3 regions of the Evansella cellulosilytica DSM 2522 genome follow, and region 2 is predicted to be linked to each of the others. Evidence: predicted binding sites of a transcription regulator. Region 2 holds the regulator's gene; each other region holds the start of a gene.
The links. The regulator Rex, encoded in region 2, represses fermentation and respiration genes when NADH is low (regulators of the CRP and FNR family bind a similar motif). The targets are predictions, from matches to a motif close to TTGTGAAATATTTCACAA.

Region 1: a site for Rex is predicted at 1,803-1,820, ahead of BCELL_RS06015 (TIGR04053 family radical SAM/SPASM domain-containing protein). Genes of this name have one in related genera too.
Region 3: a site for Rex is predicted at 2,727-2,744, ahead of BCELL_RS04650 (FAD:protein FMN transferase). Genes of this name have one in related genera too.

The regions. Positions count from the first base shown of each region.
Region 1 covers NC_014829.1:1,340,549-1,345,128, reverse strand. The annotation lists gene BCELL_RS06020 (oxidoreductase) at 1-1,780, opposite strand, end outside; gene BCELL_RS06015 (TIGR04053 family radical SAM/SPASM domain-containing protein) at 2,017-3,144, shown strand; gene BCELL_RS06010 (nitroreductase family protein) at 3,337-4,203, opposite strand.
Region 2 covers NC_014829.1:391,128-395,707, forward strand. The annotation lists gene BCELL_RS01970 (ABC-F family ATP-binding cassette domain-containing protein) at 91-2,025, opposite strand; gene moaC (cyclic pyranopterin monophosphate synthase MoaC) at 2,169-2,648, shown strand; gene BCELL_RS01980 (redox-sensing transcriptional repressor Rex) at 2,741-3,376, shown strand; gene BCELL_RS01985 (MDR family MFS transporter) at 3,623-4,580, shown strand, end outside.
Region 3 covers NC_014829.1:1,035,466-1,040,045, reverse strand. The annotation lists gene BCELL_RS04660 (energy-coupling factor transporter ATPase) at 1-777, opposite strand, end outside; gene BCELL_RS04655 (energy-coupling factor transporter ATPase) at 768-1,580, opposite strand; gene BCELL_RS04650 (FAD:protein FMN transferase) at 1,621-2,685, opposite strand; gene BCELL_RS04645 (FAD-dependent oxidoreductase) at 3,040-4,580, shown strand, end outside.

The DNA of each region.
Region 1 (4,580 bases), 950 kb from region 2:
CTACTTGATCAACAACAATTTCCATTTGCTCACCTGAATTTTCCTCTTCTATAAGAATGGCATTCGGTAATATTTTCCTCACATTATGGTTAGTAATGACCGTTGCTCCCATTTTCTTTAACTTAGTCAACAGCCTTGCTCTAGTTTGTGGACTAATTTTACAGCTTGACTTTGTCGGAACTTCCACCAAAACTACTTCATTGCCTGCTTCAATTAGTTTGCGGACAGTGCTGTGACAAACCATCCCACTTCCAATTGCAGCAACCTTACTATTTTTAACGACTTTTTGTTCTAATTTTACTTCCTGATAGTTGTAAATATGCGGTTGTTCGATCCCTTTTATTTGTGGGATAAGTGGTTTACCTCCTGTAGCTAAAATAACCGCATGAGGATGAAAACTTCTGATTTTTTCTACTGTCGCTTCCTCGTTTAACCTTATATCTACTTTTAACCGTTCCATTTCATGCACTAAATAATCGATATACCAGTTCATTTTCTTTTTATAGACAGGTTCTGTCACTAACTGTAATTGTCCACCTAATTCGTTTGCTTTCTCCAATATCGTTACAGTATATCCTTTTAAAGTTAAAATCCGTGCTGCTTCCATTCCTCCAGGTCCACCACCAACAATGACTACATGGTGACTCTCACCGATTGTTCGGAATTGATTAAATTCAAGCTCTCTACCAGCACGGACATTAATAGAGCACGATATATGACCTTTGGAATAGGCGCAATGTAAACAAGAAATACACAATCTAATTTCCTTTTCTCGTCCTTCTAATGTCTTTTTTGTCCATTCAGGATCGGCTATATGACCACGTCCAATGGCAACAAAGTCTGCTTTCCCTTCTGCTAAAATCGACTCGACATACTTTGGTTCTCTTATGGAACCAACAGTAATAACTGGAATATTCACTTCCTTCTTTATCTCTTCTGCTAGATAGACTCTCCAACCTTGTTCATATAAAGGAGATTCAATTACTTTTTCCATCGAATTGTAATTTCCAGCACTTGCATGAATCGCGTCTACTCCTATTTTTTCTAAATAACGACTAATATTTTTACTTAAAGCAACATCAATCCCGTCTTCATCAAATTCATCGACACTTAATCTAACGATTACTGGGTAATCATTACCACATTGCTCCTTAATACCAATAATAATTTCTTCTAAAAAACGCATTCTGTTAGCGAAGCTTCCACCATACATATCTGTTCTTAAATTTGTGTGCGGATTTAAAAACTGGCTAATTAAATACCCGTGTGCCCCATGAAGCTCCACACCATCTACACCAGCCTCTTTACATCTAATTGCTGCTGTTACAAATTTTTTTACAAGCTCCTTCACTTCCTCCGTCGTAAGCTCCCGCGGTTTTTCCCCAATCGCTTCACATGTTACAGGGCTAGGTGCTACGATTTGCTTTCCGTCTGTAAGTAACGAATTCGATTCCCTTCCTGCATGATGCAATTGAACGAACAGTTTGGACCCATATTTATGTACGACATTTGCTAACCGGTAGAACCCTGTTACATAACTATCGTGGCTGATCCGTAACTGATTAACTGCTCCTTTTCCAAGTTCATGATCAATTACAGCAAACTCCGTTATGATTAATCCAGTACCTCCCATTGCCCTTTCTTCATAGTATCGAAGAAGATGATCGGTCACTTCTCCATTTGCTCCTGCTAGGTTCGTACACATTCCAGGCATTATTACCCTGTTTTGCAACGTTAGTTTTCCTATATACCCTTTGCTAAATAAGTAACGATACTTCAAGGTACACCCTCCTCTGATATATTTGTTCATCATTTCACATATTAAGTTATGAAGTGCTCATTTCATTATAAATGAATCTTTTAGCATGTATTGTTGAGATCCCCTATAACTTACGATATTTACTAAAATTGTCATAAAACATCCACAAATTAAAGCTAATTTTACATTTTTTTCTATACTATGATAGTAATCAGAGGTGAGAGTTTTATAATTTTTTAATGAAAAAGGTGAAATAAATGGATAACAAAGGACATCCCCATAGTCACAGAAAGAATGTTGATTATCGTTTAAATCCTTTCATAGCTATATGGGAGGTGACACGGGCATGTGAGTTAAAGTGTGTGCACTGTCGAGCAGATGCTCAGACGAAACCACACCCTTTGGAACTGAATCATCAAGAGGGCATTCAGCTCATTGATCAAATTTATGATATGGATAACCCTATGATCGTTTTTTCTGGTGGGGACTGTATGATGAGAGAAGATCTATTTGAACTAGCAGATTACGCAGTAAAAAAAGGGATGCGCGTGTCGATGACCCCGAGTGCAACCGAAAATGTCACAATCGAAAAAATGAAGATGGCAAAAAATGTTGGATTATCACGGTGGGCGTTCAGTCTCGATGGACCAACTCCAGAAATACATGATCAATTTAGAGGTACAGGTGGTTCCTTCGACTTAACTTTAAAGAAAATAAATTACTTAAACGAATTAGGTATGCCATTACAAATTAATACTGTTATTTCAAAATTCAACTATCATCACCTCGAACAAATGGCAGAACTCGTGAAGGACTTAAAGGCAATTATGTGGTATGTATTTTTCTTAGTGCCTACTGGAAGAGGACAGCAGAATGCATGTATTAGTGCAACAGAGCATGAAAAAGTTTTTAAATGGTTATACGAACTAAATAAAGTGATGCCATATGATATTAAAACGACGGCAGCACAGCATTATCGTAGAGTCGTCCTACAACAAAAAGTAAGGGAACAGAAGCTTGAAAAAGATGTCATTCGGTATGAGGATACGATTACATCCGATCATGCATCTGTTATCGATGGTTTAAAGAGAGCACCAAAAAGCGTGAACGATGGCAATGGATTCATCTTTATTTCTCATATTGGTGATGTGATGCCGAGTGGGTTATTGCCCATCAAAGTTGGGAATGTAAGAGAAAAACCGTTAAAGGAAATCTATCGTGAATCCCCCGTACTAAAAGAACTTCGGAACCCAGATTTATACAAAGGAAAATGCGGAGTATGTGAGTATCGTTACGTCTGTGGTGGCTCTCGTTCAAGAGCATATGCCGTAACTGGAGATTACCTAGAAAGCGAACCATACTGCATCTACCAACCTAACGGCTAACGGGGACGGTTCTCCTTCGCCAGCTCGCGGTAGTTTCCTAATCTTGTCTTTCAAGGAACTGGAAGGTAAACGAATAAGTCCTGTACTTCAAATCTAGAATAATAAGAAAAACGTAAAAACAGCTTTGTGAAGCTGTTTTTACGTTTTTTCTTTTAAAAGGTTCCGGCAAGCCGGAATGTCCCCATTAGCCAGTCACCTACTCTTCCAGGTGTAGAGATATTCAATTTGTTCATTGTTCACGTTCATGCCGGGATTCTCCACTACCCATTCCCCTGCTAGTTGTAACTCTTTACAGGCCAAATCAAATTGACACATTGCTATTCCAATATCTAATAACTGCATGTCATAGCCTAAACTGCTACTATAGTTCGGTGTATGTTCGATATAGAAGTGGACTTGCCTTCGATCTTTTGAAACGACCAGACGCCACGGCTGTTTATTTGATGCTGATGGTCCTATTCTAACCATTTCAAGAGGTAACTCTAGTTGACCCGCGTTGTCTTTCGATAAAGATGAGTGGAAACTCTCATCAAAAAAAAGATTCTCCCAAGCCTTTCTATTGTCTGATTTAGCAACCGCACGAATCGCTTTATCAAATAATCTTCTTTTCTCCCTAGGATATCCTACTGGGGTAACACAAGGGATAAATTCGCCCTCACTTACTATTAATTCCTTTTCAAAAGATTTTCGACTGAAAGTGCCCCCCATCCAGCAAGTTCCCAAACCTAATTCCGTTAAATATAGCACGAGCATTTGAAAATTATAGGCAAACTTCACTAAAGAATAAGTATCCTTTTCTGAAATTCCAACTAAATATCCTTTTTGGCTTTTAATAAAGCCGTATGTCCCAAGCTTTACCCCCTTTTCCGACCTGTTGCTCGTTACCTCTATAAACTCTATATTTCCAATCTTACCGAAAGGGCTTATTCGAGGTATTTCTTCTATATAATTCTCGATATTCTTTATATGCTCTTCTGTTAGAGCTACATCATGATACGTTCTTACAGATTGACGTTGACGCATCGTATCTATCACTTTGCCTTCTAGCTGCACTCCCATCCCTCCAACTACTTTGATAAAGCAAAAATTGAAACATAATAAAACACAGCATAGTACATTCCACACATCCGCATAATACCAGTTAAAACAAATATACTTGATTTTCAACAAATAGCATACTTTTTGCAACATCAATGCTAATAGGACCGCTAATAGGGACGGTTCTCATTCGCCAAATTATCAAAAGTTCCAACAGGAAGAACGTTCTTATTCGCCAACTCACAATTGTTTGCAAGTCTTATCATTCAAGGAACTAGCGAGGTAAACAAATACCGTCCACACTTCAAATAATGAAGAATAAAAAAATCGGTTCCGGCAAACCGGAACCGTCCGGAACCAGTGAAAAAGTACTTGCATTTAGTGAGCTCCCTAATAAA
Region 2 (4,580 bases):
ACAACTCTACAAAATAATACAGATCACTTTTTCAAATTGCATGAAGGGACTCAATAAGGAATGACCAAACTCTAGAGTCTCCCTCTATATTTATTCATCCTGCAGCTGTTCCCATTCTTCCATCCATTTATCTACATTGGCTTTTGACTTTTCTATATTGTTATTTAGCTCAAGCGATTTTTCGTGATCCTGGTATATAACTGGATCGCACAGGTCTTCCTCCCATTGAGCAATACTTGTTTCTTCTTTTTCAATGAGTACTTCTAACTCCTCTATCCGTCTTTGACGCTGGCGTTCTTTTTTCTTTAATTCCTTTTCACGCTCATAGTCATGCTTGGCGGAGCCTTCGCTAGATTGCTTTTCAGGACTAGCTGTTCGAGTTGCAGCAGCTTTTTTTTCGGCTAATTTTTTTAGCTCTTCTTGCTCTAACTTTTTCGTGACGTAATAGTCGTAATCACCTAAATAGTCCGTTATTTTTGTCGAAGATAATTCAGCTACTCTTGTTGCCATTCTATTCACAAAGTAACGGTCGTGAGATACAAAAAGGAGAGTTCCTGGATAATCAATGAGTGCAGATTCTAATACTTCTTTACTATCAATATCGAGGTGGTTTGTCGGCTCATCAAGTATTAGCAAGTTTGCGTTAAGCATCATAAGCTTCGCAAGTGCTAATCTTGCTTTTTCTCCACCGCTAAGATCATAAACAATCTTTAAGACGTCATCACCACTAAATAAAAAATTCCCTAAAACGGTACGAATATCTTTTTCTGGCGTTTGTGGATATTCGTCCCACAGTTCTTGAAGCACCGTCTTATTAGATGTTAATTCCGTTTGCTCCTGATCGTAATAGCCAATTTTAACGTTACTACCGTAATTGATCTGACCAGCTATCGGGGATAATTTTTTGGAAATCGCTTTAATCAACGTTGATTTTCCGATTCCGTTTGGTCCAATTAAAGCAACGCTTTCTCCGCGCGTTATCTTTAAATTAATGTTTTCAAATAGTGTGTTCCCATTAAAGCCTACAGACAGATTTTCAATGGATAGTACGTCGTTTCCGCTCTGCTTATTAATGTTAAACCGGAACTTTGCAGAATGGTCATCATCGATAGGCCGATCTAATGGCGTCATTTTTTCTAGCTGTTTTCTTCTACTTTGTGCTCTTTTAGTAGTGGAAGCTCGAGCAATATTACGTTGAACAAAGTCTTCAAGCCGTTTCATTTCTTCCTGCTGTTTTTCAAACCGCTTTAATTCTATTTCAAGGCGTTTCGCTTTTTCCTCTAAATAGTTACTATAGTTGCCAGGATACTTAGTCGTCTCGTTAAATGACAGCTCGTATACTTGATTAACAATACGGTCAAGAAAATAACGGTCATGTGATACTACGAGTATCGCGCCATCATAACTAGATAAATAATTTTCAAGCCATGTAAGAGTTTCTATATCTAAGTGGTTTGTCGGCTCATCTAAAATTAATAGATCAGGCTTTGATAGGAGGAGCTTTCCAAGAGCTAGTCGCGTTTTTTGGCCGCCACTTAAAGTGTTTACAGTCGTGTTATAGTCAAAGTGAGCAAAATTTAAGCCAGATAATATACCACGTATATCTGCTTCGTATTGATAGCCACCTGCATCTTTGAAATCTTGCTGTAATTGATCATAATCTGATAAAACTTTTTCATAGTCACTTTGATTCGGATTACTCATTTTTTCTTCTAGTTTTCTTAGCTGTTTCTCCATTTGTTTTAAATGAACAAATACAGTGTTCATCTCTTCCCAAATGGAACGATCGGTGTTTAACCCACTATCCTGTGCAAGGTAACCGATTGAAACGTTTTTAGGTATGATTAAATCTCCAGAGTCAAATGAGAGGTCACCAGCAATAATTTTTAGAAGTGTAGATTTACCGGCACCATTACGACCGACTAATGCTACACGTTCACGGCTTTGTACCTCAAGCTTTACATTTGATAAAATTCTCTCTGCTCCGAAGGATTTTGACAATTGTACACATTGTAATAAGATCATCTTTTTCATCCTCACTGTCTAAATCCATACATTTCACAAAATAAGTGTACATGAATAAACACATATGAAGCAACTTAAATGAAAGTGGTTGTGTAGTTTGTGAAGAAAAGTGTACAATAGTGTTAGTAAAGGGGGTAGAAGCCTTGAGTTCGTTCACGCATTTTAATGAACAAGGGAGAGCCAAAATGGTCGACATCTCCGATAAAGGAGAAACAGTGCGAACAGCTGTTGCAAAAGGAAGCATCCAAGTAAATAAAGAAATATACGATGGCATTCAACAAGGGACAATGAAAAAAGGAGATGTTTTAGCTGTTGCTCAAGTAGCAGGTATTATGGCTGCAAAAAACACATCACAATGGATACCTATGTGTCACCCTTTATCTTTGTCGGGAGTTAACATACATTTTGATTGGGAAACTAGTGAAAGTGAATACACGTTACATATCGAAGCAAGTGTAAAGACAAAAGGAAGCACAGGTGTTGAAATGGAAGCGCTAACAGCCGTGTCAGCAACGGCTTTAACGATTTACGACATGTGCAAAGCAGTTGACAAAGGAATGATAATAGGAGAAAATTACTTGCTTGAAAAAACAGGTGGGAAGAACGGCGACTTTAAAAGATAGCAATAATAAATACAAATATATATTAAATGAAATGGGACTTCAAAAGAGATCTATATTCTTTTGGAGCAACCATCATGCTAGGAGGGAATAGTGTGGATATTGAACAAGCCAAAATACCGCAAGCAACAGCAAAACGTCTACCGCTTTATTATCGATTTTTAGAGAGCCTGCAATCTTCTGGAAAACATCGTGTATCGTCCTCTGAGTTAAGTGAAGCAGTAAAGGTAGACTCAGCAACAATCAGACGTGATTTTTCCTATTTCGGTGCATTAGGGAAAAAGGGCTATGGGTATAATGTTAACTACTTATTGACTTTTTTTCGTAAGACGCTTGATCAAGATGAAGTGACAAAGGTCATTTTAGTAGGAGTAGGTAATTTAGGAACTGCACTATTAAACTATAATTTTTCCAAAAGTAACAACATGAGAATTGAAATGGCATTTGACGTAGACGAAAACAAAGTGGGACAAGAAATTGGAAACGTTAGCATTCATCATTTAAATAATATTGAAGAGCTGATTCAAGGTGAAATTGAAGTTGCTATTTTAACTGTTCCTGCTAATGCAGCACAGCCAATTGCAGACCAATTAGTAAAAGCAGGGATTAAAGGAATTTTAAACTTTACACCAGCAAGACTATCCGTTCCGGAAAACGTTCGTATTCATCATATTGATTTATCAGTAGAACTACAATCATTAGTTTACTTTTTAAAGCATTATCCAATGTAAATGAGAATATTACCCTTTTCTTCAGAAGAGTTCTACATACAAAGTACTTACAGGTGTGTTTAAAGGTTAGTAAGCCTTTAACACACCTTAATTTTATTTATTGGAGTTCTTGAGGCAGTAATGTTGCCCTCATACAAGGGGATGCTATTTTTCGTTAAATAGGCATGTAGGCAATCATCGGCTATCGTGGTATAGTAATAGTAATGTTTCGAGTTTCGAAAAAGTTTTAGCAAGCAGGTGATGTTGTTGAGCAAAGTACCACATAAATGGCTCGTAGTTATTACAGTTTTATTAGGGACTTTTACAATTATTTTAAATAACAGTATGTTAAATCCAGCAGTTCCCCATTTAATGAATGTGTTCGGTGGGGATGCCGTTGCGACTGGATGGGTTATTACGATTTTTATGGTTACAATGGGTATTACGATGCCAGTTACGGGATATTTAGGTGATAAGTTTGGGAAAAAGCAGCTATATATGGCTGGCTTGTTCATCTTTATTCTTGGATCCATTTTAGGAGCTTTTTCGTGGGATCTATCCTCTCTCATTTTATTCCGTGGTCTTCAAGGAATAGGTGGCGGATTAATGATGCCAACATCGATGGCGCTTATTTTTGAAGTTTTTCCGAGGAAAGAACGTGGACTTGCGACAGGGATTTATGGTATTGCTGCAATGATGGCGCCAACAATTGGACCGACACTAGGTGGATTTATTATCGAAATGGGATCGTGGCAATGGCTCTTCCTTTGTAACATTCCTACTGGATTATTAGGTCTTATCTTTTCATATTTGTATTTAAAACAAACGAAAAAGGTCAATGGACTTACGTTTGATTTGTCGGGATTCGTTGCTGTCACGCTCGGTGTAGGTGCGATTTTACTTGCATTAGGAAGAGTGTCGGAGATTGGACATTTAACAAACGTATTGAATATTGCTCTTATTGTTTTCGGACTATTATCGTTATTCCTTTTTATCCGCATAGAAAACAGAAAAGAACAGCCACTTCTCGATTTATCGATTTTTAAAGTACGTGCATACACGTATAGCGTTTGGATTGGAAGTATCAGTAGTATTAGCTTGTTTGCTGGTATTTTTCTCGTACCATTGTTAGTGCAAAATGTATATGGTTACGGTGCGATTATGACAGGATTGTCGTTATTGCCAGGAGCATTACTTTCCGGTATTTTTATGAGCATTGGTGGAA
Region 3 (4,580 bases), 640 kb from region 2:
TTCTTCGATTTTCATTTGAAACTTGAGTGCTTCTGGTACATCTAGCTGCCATTTATCAATGATCGCTTTGTTCGAAAATACGTTGCGGACGGCGTCGTGGAGCACGACTGTCCCTTTGTCCATAATGACAATATTATTTGCAAATTGAGCAACGTCTTCCATATCGTGTGTCACGATTAAAGTAGTAAGGCCTTGCTCTTTGTGCCACGATGCTATTGACGACAATATATCTAGTTTTCCTTTCGGGTCTAAGCCTGCACCTGGTTCATCAAGCACAAGTATATCTGGTTCCATCGCTAAAATACCTGCTATTGCTATTCGGCGTTTTTGTCCTCCTGAAAGTGTGAATGGTGACTTTGACAATATGTCAGCTGTTAAACCGACTTGCTTGATGACTTTTCTCGCCAATTCCTTCGCTTCTTCTTTAGATGCACCGAAATTCAATGGGCCAAAACAAATATCTTGCTCAACCGTTTCAGCAAAGAGCTGCGACTCTGGAAATTGGAACACCATCCCGACTCGTTTTCTAATTGATTTTAGAGCTTTTTTATTTTTACCTGGAGTGATAATAGCATCACCAATAGTCACTTTGCCCTGCTTTGGTAGTAGTAATCCATTCATTATTTTTAATAAGCTTGATTTTCCGGCACCTGTTTTTCCAATTACGGCAGTAAAAGAGCCAGATTCAACTTTCATTTCAACATCTTGCAGGACATTAAAGCTACGAATAGGTCCCAATTGGTAGTCAGCGGTTACATGTTCCAATTTCACTTCCATATCCAGTTCACCACTTCTTCTTCTGTCATATATTGATTAGGGACATGTCTCCCCTTTTTTTCTAATGAACGCCTTAGTTTTTCTGGAAAAGGGGGCTCTAAATCTCGTTGTTGCATGAATACTTCGCTCGGTTTACCAGTTTGGGAGATTTCACCGTTTTTCATTAATAAAAGTCGATCAGCAGCTGCCGCCTCGTTCATATCGTGTGTGATAGATATGATCGTTACCCCTTCTATTTCTTTTAGTCGTCTTAATGTTTTTAACAAGCCTTCTCTCCCTTTTGGATCAAGCATAACGAAAGCCTCGTCAAAAATAATGACGTTTGGGTGAAGCGCTAATATGCCAGCAATTGCAACACGCTGCTTTTGTCCACCTGATAGACGAGAGGGGTCATGAAACCGGTATTCTAGCATACCTACTTTCTCTAAAGCACACTCGACTCTTAATTTCATTTCTTCGTATGGTACATTTAAGCTTTCTAAGCTAAAGGCAACATCATCCTGTACCGTTGTACCGATAAATTGGTTATCAGGGTTTTGAAAAACTAATCCGACTTTACTACGAATTCGCCATTTCGATTTTTCCGTTAACGCTGTGCCATCAACCGTTATACAACCGTCTAACGGTGTTAATAAACCGACTAACAATTGCGCTAAAGTAGATTTCCCGGAACCATTACCACCAATAATTGCGAGCCATTCTCCTTTATTAACTGAAAAAGAGAGGTTTGCTACGGTGTTTATTTCAGACCTTAAGTCATAGCGGAATGAGAGGTTTTTCACCTCTAATATAGGTGCGCTCATCGCAGCAGCCTCCTTTTATCGTTTTCATCGAGCATGCATGTTACGGTTGAGGAAGGTCGACTACCTCATAGTTTTCATTCGTTAATGTAAATCTATCAACTAAGCCTGATGTGACAAATATTTCCCTGTCTCTCGTAACAAATACCGCGTCTACTCCATCTACATTTTCTACATATTCAAAGCCCTCGTTTACTCCCATACCGAAAACTGCTGTAGAGTAAGCATCTCCATCGATTGATTCCTCTGAAACGATCGTCACTCCAGCAAGTTCATTCATAAATGGATAACCGTCAAATGGGTTTAGTAAATGGTGGTATTCTCCATCCTCTTCCTTCAGTATTCGCTCATATATTCCAGATGTTACGATCGACTCATCAGTAGCATCAATCGTGCCAACTGGCTGTCCTCTACTAGCTAACGGATCCTGAATCCCTATTGACCAAGGTTTTCCTGAAGGGTTGTTACCAATGACGATGATGTCCCCACCTAAATCTATTATTCCTGCAGTAACACCGTGCTCTACCATCAACTCTGCAATTAAATCTGCAATGTATCCTTTCGCTATCCCACCTAAATCTAATCTCATTCCCTCTTCTGCTAAAAATACAGTCTGCTTCTCTTTGTTAATCTCAATTTTCGTATGGTCCATTAATGGTAAAATTTCATCTATTTCATGCTGTTCTGGCTTACGTGCATCGTCAAAGCCGATGTTCCATAGTGATGTTAACGGACCTACTGCAATATTAAATAATCCACTCGTATCTTCGGCATGGGTGATGCCTCTTTCAACTAACTTAAATACTACAGGGGAAACTTCAACAGGCTCTACACCTGCATTTTCGTTTATATTGTCCACATCTGATCCTTCTATATTAACGGCTATTTTGTCACCTAACTCATGGATTCTTTCAAAGGCAGCATCCATTACCTCTTCTTTTCCTTCATCATATATTCTCAAAGTAACGACCGTCCCAATAGCCATCTCTGTTTTTCTTATAGGCTTTTCTGATACGCTTCCCTCTGATGGTGAGCTTGCTGCGCTTCCACATCCAATTAGGAAACCCGCTAATGAAATCAACGATACGAAAGCATAAAACTTTTTCATAGTTAACCCTCATCTCAATAATATTTTTAATGTAACCGAACCTGTGAAATAAATCACAAATAATCACCGCTAGTATAGCATCGCTCTTTTTTTCTGTCTATATAGCCAAAAGCTAGCATTCAAGATCAAGATTCATTTTGAAAAACGAAAAGTATTGCTACCTTAAGCTTAAAATAGTTTATTAACTTTATAGTGCATAAAATATGATATTATTATGAACATTTTAGTTTAATAACTTTGTTACTATTCCGTGAACTTCATAGACAGATACATAAAGGAGATGTAAACTTTATGTTAGTTGTTCATAACTTCACAAGCGATTTCTTCTTGTGGATATTAAGGAGTGAAAATATTATGGCAGAGAAGAACATTGTCATCATTGGCGCAGGCTATGCAGGAGTTGCCGCAGCAAAAAAGCTTGCTAAGAAATACAAGAAAGACGATTCTGTGTCTATTACTTTAATAGATCGTCATTCTTACCATACTATGATGACCGAATTACATGAGGTTGCTGCACACCGTGTAGAGCCTGACGCAATCCAGTTCGACTTAAGACGTCTTTTTAATCGAACGAAAGTGAAACTTGTCACAGACAATGTGACAAAAGTAGATCATGAGAGCAAAACAGTGAAAACAACGCACGGAGAGTTTTCCTATGACTACCTTATTTTAGGTATGGGGGGAGAGCCTAACGATTTTGGTACTCCAGGTGTTGGCGAACACGGATTTACATTATGGTCTTGGGAAGATGCAGTAAAGCTTCGCGAGCATATTGAAAAAACGGTTCAAAAGGCTGCACAAGTTCATGATGAAGCAACACGAAGAGCTATGCTCACATTTACTGTCTGTGGATCGGGCTTTACAGGAATTGAAATGGTTGGTGAATTAATAGAGTGGAAGGATCGTCTAGCAAAGCAAAACAAACTAGATGTGGAAGATATTACACTGCAAGTGATTGAAGCTGCACCGACTATTTTAAACATGCTTGACAGAAAAGATGCAGATAAGGCAGAAAAATACTTAGTTAAAAAAGGCGTAGAAATCTTAAAGAGCTCCCCTATCGTTGAAGTAAAAGCTGATTCGATTCTACTAAAAACAGGTCAAGTAATACCGACGCATACACTTATCTGGACTGCAGGAGTGAAAGCAAACTCGGATACAGAAGACTATGGTATGTCCACTGGACGCGCTGGTCGACTAAATGTAAATGCCTATATGGAAGCAGAAGGTTTAGAAAACGTTTATGTTGTTGGTGACTTAGCTTATTACGAGGAAGAGCCAGGTAAACCGATTCCACAAATCGTAGAGGCTGCCGAGCAAACGGCACATACAGCCGCTGATAACATCATCGCTGATATGAAAGGTACTGAGAAAAAGGAATACAAAGGTAAATATCACGGTGTTATGGTCTCTATCGGAGCAAGGTACGGTGTTGCAAACTTAAGTGGCATCCATCTTAGTGGATGGTTCGCAAACTTTATGAAGCACATGGTGAACTTATATTATTTCTTCACAATCAGAAGTGGCTACTATATGTGGCAATACGTATCACATGAGTTTTTCCATACAAAAGATAAAAGAAATGTGTTCCGTGGTCTACCAACACGATTTGGAAATGTACTATGGAGTGTCCCATTAAGGGTCGGTGTAGGGATATTTTGGTTAAGTGAAGCGCTACCTAAAGTTTGGGGTTATACGAAGTGGGAAGAAGCTACTGCTAGTTTTTCCTCATTACCGAAGCTTTTCCAAGGCTTTGGGGAAGATTCATGGCTAACAAGTTCAACACTGAACATGGATTTATGGTGGCTATCTGACGGTACTACTGCTGCTACAACCGCTGCTACAGACGGAGCTACATGGGCAGAGCCAATTTTAAGCGAAATTCCTTTCTGGTT